DNA from 2 places in the Geodermatophilus sp. SYSU D00700 genome. Region 1 is predicted to be linked to the other one. Evidence: riboswitches for the same ligand, from Rfam matches in the RefSeq annotation. Region 1 holds a riboswitch; the other holds the start of a gene.
What was found. Region 1 has a riboswitch for S-adenosylmethionine ahead of ACI79V_RS22115 (bifunctional o-acetylhomoserine/o-acetylserine sulfhydrylase). Riboswitches for the same ligand answer to the same signal wherever they lie in the genome.
Positions count from the first base shown of each region.

Region 2: it holds a riboswitch for S-adenosylmethionine, as region 1 does, so the genes downstream of both, thrC (threonine synthase) here and ACI79V_RS22115 (bifunctional o-acetylhomoserine/o-acetylserine sulfhydrylase) in region 1, are expected to answer to the same signal.

Region 1 is NZ_JBJGZA010000048.1:28,116-33,318, reverse strand. Features, by position in the region: gene metX (homoserine O-acetyltransferase MetX) at 105-1,226, opposite strand; gene ACI79V_RS22115 (bifunctional o-acetylhomoserine/o-acetylserine sulfhydrylase) at 1,228-2,520, opposite strand; SAM riboswitch class IV at 2,563-2,680, opposite strand; gene ACI79V_RS22110 (nitronate monooxygenase) at 2,702-3,748, opposite strand; gene ACI79V_RS22105 (hypothetical protein) at 3,774-4,274, opposite strand; gene ACI79V_RS22100 (mechanosensitive ion channel family protein) at 4,271-5,161, opposite strand.
Region 2 is NZ_JBJGZA010000054.1:1,032-6,234, reverse strand. Features, by position in the region: gene ACI79V_RS22895 (alpha/beta fold hydrolase) at 1-53, shown strand, start outside; gene ACI79V_RS22890 (ABC transporter permease) at 50-922, shown strand; gene ACI79V_RS22885 (HAD family hydrolase) at 912-1,748, opposite strand; SAM riboswitch class I at 2,270-2,391, shown strand; gene thrC (threonine synthase) at 2,404-3,705, shown strand; gene ACI79V_RS22875 (cold-shock protein) at 3,915-4,115, shown strand; gene groL (chaperonin GroEL) at 4,383-5,203, shown strand, end outside.

The DNA of each region.
Region 1 (5,203 bases):
CCCCCCCCCCCCCGCCCCCCCCCCCCCCCCCCCCCCCCCCCCCCCCCCCCCCCCCCCCCCCCCCCCCCCCCCCCCCCCCCCCCCGGGGGAGGGGAAGCGGGACCTCAGGTGCCCAGCAGCTCGCGCACCAGCGCGCCGACGGCGTCGGCCTCGACGAGGAAGCCGTCGTGCCCGTACGGCGAGGACAGCACCCGCAGCGGCACCCCGAGCGCGTCGGCCACCCGCTGCTGCAGCCCCAGCGGGTAGAGCCGGTCGCTGTCGACCCCGGCCACGACGGCGCGGGCCGTCACGCGGGCCAGCGCCGCCTCCACGCCGCCGCGGCCGCGGCCGACGTCCCAGGTGTTCATCGCCTCGGTGAGCACCACGTAGCTGCCGGCGTCGAAGCGGCGGGCGAGCTTGTCGGCGTGGTGGTCGAGGTAGGAGGCGACGGCGAAGCGGCCGTCGTCCTGGACCGTGGCGCCGAACCGCTCCTCGAGCTCGAACGCGCTGCGGTAGGTGAGGTGCGCGATCCGCCGCGCGACACCGAGGCCCGCGACCGGTCCCGGACCCGGGAGGTGGTCACCGCCCGCCCACGCGGGGTCGGCGCGGATGGCGGCCTGCTGGGTGGTCTGGGTGCCCAGCTGGTCGGCGGTGACCGCGGCACCCGAGGCGAGGAAGAACAGCCCGGCCACCCGGTCGGGCAGCGCGACCGCCCACTCCAGCGCCCGCATGCCGCCCATCGACCCGCCGACGACGGCGGCCCACCGGCGGACGCCGAGCGCGTCGGCCAGCGCGGCCTCGACCAGCACCTGGTCAGCGACGGTCACCTCGGGGAACCGCGATCCCCACGGGCGGCCGTCGGGCGCCGTCGACGACGGCCCGGTGGTGCCCTGGCAGCCGCCGAGCACGTTGGCGCAGACGACGAAGAGCCGGTCGGTGTCCAGCGGCGCGCCCGGCCCGACCAGCGGCGCCCACCAGCCCGGCGTCGGGTGGCCGGGTCCGGCGGGGCCGGTGACGTGGCTGTCGCCGGTCAGCGCGTGCTCGACCAGCACCGCGTTGCCGCCGTCGGGCGCGAGCGTCCCCCACGTCTCGTAGGCGACCCGGACGCCGGGCAGCACCCCGCCGCGCTCCAGCCGGACCGGGCCGTCCAGGTCGAGGAACAGCCGGTCCCCGGTGGGGTCGCCGTCGCGCCACCCGCCGGTGTGCGGCGGGGTGAGGGACGCCGGGGCGTCCCTCACCCCCGTCACGTCAGGCCCCCTTGGCGCTGCGGAACCCGGCCTCGAGGTCGGCCAGGATGTCCTCGATGCCCTCCAGGCCGGCGGCCAGCCGCACCAGACCGGGCGTGACGCCGGTGGTCAGCTGCTCCTCCGCGGTCAGCTGCGAGTGCGTCGTGGACGCCGGGTGGATGACCAGGCTGCGCACGTCGCCGATGTTGGCGACGTGGCTGTGCAGCTCCAGGCCCTCGACGAACCGCCGGCCGGCCTCGATCCCGCCGCGGATCTCGAAGGCGAGCACCGCCCCGGCGCCCTTCGGGGCGTAGCGCTGGTGGGCGGCGTACCACGGCGAGGACGGCAGGCCGGCGTAGTGCACCGACTCCACCTCGTCGTGGGCCTCGAGGAACTCGGCCACCCGCTGGGCGTTGGCCACGTGCCGCTCCATCCGCAGCGACAGCGTCTCGATGCCCTGGACGACCAGCCAGGCGTTGAACGGGCTGATCGCCGGGCCGAGGTCGCGCAGCAGCTGCACCCGGGCCTTGAGCGCGTAGGCCGGGGCGCCGAGGTCGGCGTAGACGACGCCGTGGTAGGTCGGGTCCGGCGTGGTGAAGCCGGGGAACTTCCCGCTGGTCCAGTCGAAGCCGCCGCCGTCGACGATGAGCCCGGCGATCGCGGTGCCGTGGCCGCCGAGGTACTTGGTGGCCGAGTGGACGACGACGTCGGCGCCGTGCTCGAGCGGGCGCACCAGGTAGGGCGTGGCGATGGTGTTGTCGACGATCAGCGGCACGCCGTTGCGGTGGGCCACCTCGGCGACCGCGGCGATGTCGAGGACGTCGCCCTTGGGGTTGCCGATCGACTCGCCGTAGAACGCCTTGGTGTTCTCGCGGACGAGCGCCTGCCAGTTCTGCGGGTCGTCGGGGTCCTCCACGAAGGAGACCTCGACGCCGAGCTTGGGCAGCGAGTGGTGCAGCAGGTTGTACGTGCCGCCGTAGAGCGAGGCGGAGGCGACGACGTGGCTGCCGGCCTCGGCGACGTTGAGCAGTGCGAGGGTCTCCGCCGCCTGGCCGCTGGCCACCGCGAGCGCCGCGACCCCGCCCTCGAGGGAGGCCACGCGCTGCTCGAGCGCGTCCTGCGTGGGGTTCATGATCCGCGTGTAGATGTTGCCCAGCTCGGCCAGCGCGAACAGGTCCGCGGCGTGCTGGGTGTCGCGGAACTGGTAGCTGGTGGTGGCGTAGATGGGCAGCGCCCGGGCGCCCGTCGTGGGGTCGGGGCTGGTGCCGGCGTGGATCTGCCGGGTCTCGAAGCTCCAGCTCTTCGGGTCGGTCACGCGCCGTCTCCTCTCGCTCCGGAGGACCTGCGGCGCACAGGTGCTCCGTCCTTGCCGGGCAGCGGGCGCCGCACGGCCGGCTCTTCCCCTGGGAGCACCTCAGACGGAGGAAGAGGTTGCCGGGCAGCAAGCCAGGTGCTTCGCGCTGCCTCTCGTGAGCCTGCCCCGACGATAGCCCAGGTCAGCGGCGGTCGTTCCCGGGGTGCACGCGGGCGAGCGCGGCCCGGGCGTCGTCGTCGAGGCGCCGCACCAGCTCGGCGGCGGGGACGGCCTCGGCCAGGCGGTGCGCCTGCCCGGCCCACATGCTCTGCCCCCCGGGGTCGCCGGCCCGCCGGGCCGCCGCGCGCAGCGGCGAGGTCAGGTGGTGGACCTGGGGGTAGGCCGCCGGGGCGGCGGGGGAGTGCTCGGTGAGGAAGCGGTTGACCAGCCCGCGGGCGCGCCGGCCGCTGAAGGCGCGGGTCAGCGCCGTGCGCCCGGAGGTGGTGAGCGCCTCGCGGTGCGCCGGGGCGGTGCCCGCCTCGGGGCAGCGGAGGAACGCCGTGCCCAGTTGCGCGGCCTCCGCCCCGGCCACCAGGACCGCGGCGACGGCGGCGCCGTCGGGGATCCCGCCGGCGGCGACCAGCGGCAGGTCGACGGCCCGGGCGACGAGGCGGAGCAGCGGCAGCAGCCCGTACTCGCCCTCGCCGTCCCGGTCGGACGGTCCGCCCCGGTGCCCGCCGGCCTCGATGCCCTGCACGACCAGCGCGTCGGCGCCGCCGTCGCGGGCCGCGACCGCCTCCTCGGGGGTGGTGACGGTGACGAGCACGGTGGACCCGGCGGCGTGCAGCGCGGCGACCACGTCCGGGCGGGGCAGGCCGAAGGTGAACGAGACCACCGGCACCCGCTCCTCGGCGAGCAGGGCGACCTTGTCCTCCCAGGCGTCGTCGTCGGCCCGGGGCTCGCCCAGGTCGACGCCCCAGCGCCGGGCCTCGGGCCGGAGCCGCTCGGCGTAGCGGCGCACGGCGTCGGCGTCGGCCGGCGGTCCGGGCAGGAAGACGTTGACCGCGAACCGCTGCCCGGTCAGCGCCCGGACGGCGTGCACCTCCTCGCGCACCGCCGACGGCGTCCGGTACCCGGCAGCGAGGCAGCCCAGCCCGCCCCCTTCGGACACCGCAGCCGCGAGCGCGGGCGTGGAGGGCCCGCCGGCCATCGGTGCCTGCACGACCGGCCGGCGCAGTCCCAGGACCATGCCGCTCATCCTCCGCCCGTCCGGGTCAGCCGGGCGGGGAGACGGTCGTCGGTCCCGACCCGGGCGTCGTCGCCGGCCCGCGGGTGGTCGTCGGGACCGGCTCGGACGGCGTCTCCCCGGTCGTGCCGGCCGGGGGCTCCGTCGTCGGCGGGGCGGTCTCCTCCGGCGTGGTCGCCGGCGCCTCGCTGGTCGGGTCCGCGGTGGTGGGCGCCTCGGTGGTGGGGGCCTCGGTGGTGGGGGCCTCGGTGGCGGGCGGCGTGGTGCCGGCCGGCGCGGGGGCGGGCGTGGTCACCGTCGTGGTGCCCGCCGGGTCGGTGCCGGCCGGGGCGGGCCGCACGTAGAGGTAGAGCAGGCCCAGGCCGAGGAAGAGCAGGACCAGCACCACGGTCGAGGTGCGGGCCCGTCCGATGTGGCCGGGCGTGCGGCGCAGGACGGACAGGCCGAAGCGGCCGCGGGCGGCCGGGTCGCCGCCGGAGCCGGGTCCGCCGGTGGGCTCGGCGGGGCGGGGGGCGCCGGGGACGGTCACGGCTTCGCCGCCGGCGCGGGGCGAACGGGCAGGGCAGCCGGCTCGGGACTCGGCGTCAGCGTCAGCCCGGCGCGGGCGAAGGCCAGCACGATCCGCTCGCGCAGGTCGCGGCCCACGTCGAACTGCCGCCCGGGCAGGGTCCGCGCCACCACCCGCACGTTGACCTGCTCGAGGTCGATGCTCTCCACGCCCATGACGCTGGGCTCGTCGAGCAGCAGCCGGCGCAGCCCGGCGTCGGCGAAGGCCTCCCGGCCGACCTCGTGGAGGATCTCGTTGACCCGGGTGACGTCGGCGCTGGTCGGCACGGGGACGTCGACCACCGCGCGCGCCCAGTCGCGGGAGAGGTTGACGACCTTGACGATCTGCCCGTTCGGGAGGGTGACCACCTCGCCGTCGGCCGAGCGCAGCCGGGTGATCCGCAGCGTGACGTCCTCGACCGTGCCCTCGGCCGGGTCACCGCCGCCGACCACCTGGATCGAGACGACGTCGCCGAAGCCGTACTGCCGCTCGGTGATGAGGAAGAACCCGGCCAGGACGTCGCCGACGATGCGCTGCGCGCCGAAGCCCAGCCCGACGCCGAGCACGGTGGCCGGCGCCACCAGCCCGGTGACCGGGACGCCGAGGCGGGCGAGCACGTAGAAGACCGCCACCGCGTAGACCATGACGATCAGCGCCCAGGTGATCACCTGGGTCAGCGAGTGCCGGTGCTTGGCGGCCTCCGAGCGGACCAGCACGTCGCCGTCGGTGGAGCGCGCGTCGATGCGGTCGGTGATCCGCGTGCCCACCCAGGTGATGAAGCGGGCGATCAGCACCGAGCCGAGGATGATCAGCACGATCTCCAGGCCGCGGCCGGCGAGCCAGTCGAGCAGGTCGGTCAGCGGCCCCATGGCGGTCAGGTCCTCCGTCCGTGTCGCGTCCTGCCCCCATCC
Region 2 (5,203 bases), on a different contig from region 1:
CGCCGCGCCGCCGCCTGGAGGACGCGTTCCTGGCACTCGTGGGGGAGTCGTGACCGCGACCGAGCACGTCCAGTCCACCGGCGCGGTCGCCGGCTACCGGCCCGAGCGCACGCTGCGGCTGTCGGTCGAGCTGCGCCGGCAGTTCAAGCGGCGGCGCACCCTGGGCGTGTTCACGCTCATGGTCGCCCTGCCGCTGGTGCTCATCGCCGCGCTGCAGCTGGGCGCCAGCGAGGACGCGCAGGAGAACAGCCGGATCAACCTCGTCGACGTCGCCACCTCCAGCGGGCTCAACTTCACGCTGTTCGTGCTGTTCGCGACCACCGGCTTCTTCCTCGTCGTGGTCTACGCGCTGTTCTTCGGCGACACCGTGGCCAGCGAGGCGCAGTGGGGGTCGCTGCGCTACACGCTGGCCACCCCGGTGCCGCGGATGCGGCTGCTCCGGCAGAAGTGGCTGGCCGCGCTGGTGCTGTCGGTGGCCGCGCTGCTCACCCTCGCCCTGGTCGCGGTGGTGGCCGGCGGGATCGCCTTCGGCTTCGACGACATCCGCACGCCGATCGGCGTGAGCCTCCCGCAGGGCGAGGGGCTGCTGCGGCTGGCCGGGATGCTCGGCTACCTGTCCGTGCACCTGCTCGTGGTCGGCGCGCTGGCGTTCTGGCTGTCCACGATCACCGACGCGCCCCTGGCCGCGGTCGGCGGCGCGGTGTTCACCACGATCGTCTTCTCGATCCTCGACCAGGTCGAGCAGCTCGGCGCGATCCGTGACTGGTTCCCCACCGCGGAGTCCTTCGCCTGGACCGACCTGCTGCAGACGCCGGTCGACTCCTCGGACCTGTTCCGCGGGGTGGTCCAGTCGCTGGTCTACGTCGCCGTCTTCACCGCGCTGGCGTTCCGCCACTTCTCCCGCCGCGACGTCACGAGCTGATCGAGCTCCGGACCGCCTGGGCCCAGCCGACGCCCATCGCGCCGTCGGTCACCGACACGTTGGGGACGGCGTCCATCAGCCCGGCCATGCCCTCGACCTCGGCGCCGTTCGCGGTGATCCACAGCCGGCCGACGGCGGGCGCCATGTCCAGGTCGCTGGCGCTGTCCCCGATGGCGACGGCGTCGGCGGGGTCCAGGCCGCGCCGCTCGAGGTCCCAGGCGATGGCCGCGCCCTTGGAGATGCCGCGCGGCATGAGGTGGTAGACCCGCGCCAGCTGCCCCTCCGGCGCCAGGCTCAGCCGCGCCGACGCCGGGATGGCGCCGTTGTCGTTGAGGGTCAGCCAGCCCAGCCCGCGCTCGGCCAGCCAGGCGTCGACGGCGAGGAGGTCGACGTAGCCGCGCAGCAGCGCGTCGCCCTCGTGCGTGACGTGCCAGGGCGCGTGCCACTCCAGCCGGCCGGGGTGGGCGGCGCACAGCGCCTCGACGACGCCGAGCTCGGCCATCACGTCCATCGGCGTGCGACCGGCGTACTCGGGGGGCAGCTCGCCGGTGAGGTGGTGGCGCTCGCGCCCGCCCCGCCAGGTCACCAGCGACCCCAGCTCGGCGATCGCGCCGTCGGCGGCGAATATCCGCCCGGCCTCGGTGACCTGGTCGGCGGTCCGCCCGCTGACGATCACCAGCGCGACCCCGGCGGTGTGCAGCTCCAGCAGCGCGGCCGCGGGCTCCGCGGTGGGCGACCCGCCGGCGTCGTGCCAGAACGACCCCCGAGGGCCGACCATGGTGCCGTCGAGGTCGGTGTAGACGATGCGCGCTGCGGCCGGGGACATGGCGCACATCCTCACCTGCGGCCCCGCTCGGTCCGGACGCGCCCGGCAGGTGTCCACCGCGAACGTCTCCAGCCGGCGGCGGACCTCCTGGTCCGGCGTGACCACCACCCGCCGGGGCGCGGCCTCCCGAGGGCGACCACCAGCTCCACCAGCCCGGTGCGGTGGCTCTCCCCGAGCGCGTGGACGTCGCACCGCGAGGGCCGCCTCCGCAGCACCACCTCGACGGCGGGACCGTCGTGCAGCGTGGGCAGCGCTCCCGCGGCGCTGACCGCGTAGACGGTGTTCGAGGCAGCGGGAGGAGGAGAAGGCCGGGCGTCCTCGCCGGCGCAGCCCGTCACGGCGAGGAGGAGCGCGAGGGCCGGCCCCGGCCAGGGGCGGCGTGCCCGACCGGTGTGCACGGCCTCCTCGCAGGTCGGGCGGGAGCCCGCATCCCGCGCCCGCGCCCGCGGCCGTGTCGAGGCCCGAGCCCGCCGTGCCGACCCCGGGTCGCCGACGCCGGGTGGGTAGAGTCGCCGGCGTTCCACTCATCCAGAGGGGCAGAGGGACACGGCCCGGCGAAGCCCCGGCAACCCGCCGCGCGAGCGGCGAGAGGTGCCAATTCCGTCCCGCGCGGCTCGACGGCCCGCCGCGGGGAAGATGAGGAGGTAGTCGTCGCATGACCCTGACCGCTCCCGGATCCGCCCAGGCCGACGTGCACGCCCGTGGCCCGGTCCCGCCCAGTCCCGCCCGCGGCCTCGTCTGTCGCAACTGCGGCGCCACCTTCGGCCTGATCGCCGAGCACGCCTGTGCCGAGTGCTTCGGCCCGCTCGAGGTCGACTACGACCCCGAGGCCCTCCGGTCGGTGACCCGCGAGCAGATCGAGGCCGGCCCGCAGAACATCTGGCGCTACGCCGCGCTGCTGCCGGTGGGCCAGGACCCGGCCGACCGCGTCTCCCTCGACCCGGGCCTGACCCCGCTGGTGCGCGCCGACCGGCTCGCCGCCGAGCTCGGCGTCACCGGCGGGCTGTGGGTCAAGGACGACTCGGGCAACCCCACGCACTCGTTCAAGGACCGCGTGGTGTCGCTGGCCGCCACGGCCGCCCAGGGCCTCGGCTACCGGAAGATCGCCGCCGCCTCGACCGGCAACCTGGCCAACTCCGTGGCCGCGCACGCCGCCCGCGCGGGCATCCCGTCGTTCGTCTTCATCCCGGCCGACCTCGAGCCGGGCAAGGTCGTGCAGTCGGCGGTCTACGGGCAGACGCTGGTCGCCGTCGACGGCTCCTACGACGACGTCAACCGGCTGACCAGCGAGCTCGCCGAGACCGACGAGTTCGAGGACACCGCCTTCGTCAACCAGAACGTGCGGCCCTACTACGCCGAGGGCTCCAAGACGATGGGCTACGAGATCGCCGAGCAGCTGGGCTGGCGGATCCCGGCCCAGGTCGTGATCCCGATGGCCTCGGGCTCGCTGCTGACCAAGGTGGACAAGGCCTTCCGCGAGCTGGCCGCCGCCGGGATCGTCGAGGCCACCGAGTGGCGGGTGTTCGGCGCCCAGTCGGCCGGTTGCGACCCGATCGCCACCGCCTTCGACAACGGCTGGGACGTCGTCAAGCCGGTCAAGCCCACCGGCATCGCCAAGTCACTGAACATCGGCAACCCCGCCGACGGGCCCTACGCGCTCGACGCGATCCGGCGCACCGGCGGCGCGGTCGGCCGGGTCGGCGACGAGCAGATCGTCCAGGGCATCCGCGACCTCGCCCGCACCACCGGCGTCTTCGCCGAGACCGCCGGCGGCGTGACCGTGGCCGTGCTGCGGCAGCTGGTCGAGGACGGCCGGCTGGACCCGGCGCGGGAGACCGTCGTCCTCAACACCGGCGAGGGCCTCAAGACCCTCGACCCGCTCACGCCGGTGGTCGGCCCGACGCACCGGGTGGAGCCGTCGCTGCGGTCGGTCCGGTCGGCGGGCCTCATCGGCTGAGGCGTACGCTCGGGGCCGTCGATCCGGCGGGTGACATCCCCGCCCGGTCGTCCCCGAGTCGTGTGTGCGGCATCTCCCCACGACGGCGTCCCTGTTGTACCGTCTCGCGCGGTCGTCAGTTCCACGCACGTGTCCGACGGGCGGAAGAGCTGTACCCCGGTCCCCGGACCACGGGGAACCGTCCGCACGCACGCACCGTGGGAGCACACGTGGCACAGGGCACCGTGAAGTGGTTCAACGCCGAGAAGGGCTTCGGCTTCATCGCCGTCGACGGCGGCCAGGACGTCTTCGTCCACTACTCGGCCATCCAGATGGACGGCTACAAGAGCCTCGACGAGGGCCAGCGGGTCACCTTCGAGGTCGTCCAGGGCGAGAAGGGCCCGCAGGCCGACGGCGTCCGCGTCGCCTGACTCCTGGCACCGCGCCACGGCCCGGTCCCCCGCGCGGGGACCGGGCCGTCGCTGTTCCGGGAACAGCCGGCGCCCACCCCCCGTTCTTGCACTCGGCAGGGGCGAGTGCCAGACTTCGGGTTGGCACTCGACAGTGCCGAGTGCCAATCAGGTCGGAACGGTGAGGCACCGGAGCGCGGGCCGTAGGAGTGTCCGCGGCGCCGGTGTCGTCCGTCGCGGGCGCCGGTCCCGGCCGTGCAGCGATCCATGCATGGAGGACATCACCACATGGCCAAGATGATCGCCTTCGAGGAAGAGGCGCGCCGCGGCCTCGAGCGGGGCATGAACACCCTCGCCGACGCCGTCAAGGTGACGCTCGGCCCCAAGGGCCGCAACGTCGTCCTCGAGAAGAAGTGGGGCGCTCCCACCATCACCAACGACGGTGTGAGCATCGCCAAGGAGATCGAGCTCGAGGACCCCTGGGAGAAGATCGGCGCCGAGCTGGTCAAGGAGGTCGCGAAGAAGACCGACGACGTCGCGGGTGACGGCACCACCACCGCCACCGTGCTGGCCCAGGCGCTCGTCCGCGAGGGTCTGCGCAACGTCGCCGCCGGCGCCAACCCGATGGCCCTGAAGAAGGGCATCGAGAAGGCCGTCGCCTCGGTCACCGAGCATCTGCTCTCCAGCGCCAAGGACGTCGAGACCAAGGAGCAGATCGCCGCCACCGCGTCGATCTCCGCCGCCGACACCGCCATCGGTGAGCTCATCGCCGAGGCGATGGACAAGGTCGGCAAGGAAGGCGTCATCACCGTCGAGGAGAGCAACACCTTCGGCCTCGAGCTCGAGCTCACCGAGGGCATGCGCTTCGACAAGGGCTACATCTCGCCCTACTTCGTCACCGACGCCGAGCGCATGGAGGCCGTCCTCGACGACCCGTACGTGCTCGTCGTCAACAGCAAGATCAGCTCGGTCAAGGACCTGCTCCCGCTGCTGGAGAAGGTCATGCAGTCGGGCAAGCCGCTGGCCATCATCGCCGAGGACGTCGAGGGCGAGGCCCTCGCGACCCTGGTCGTGAACAAGATCCGCGGCACGTTCAAGTCGGTCGCCGT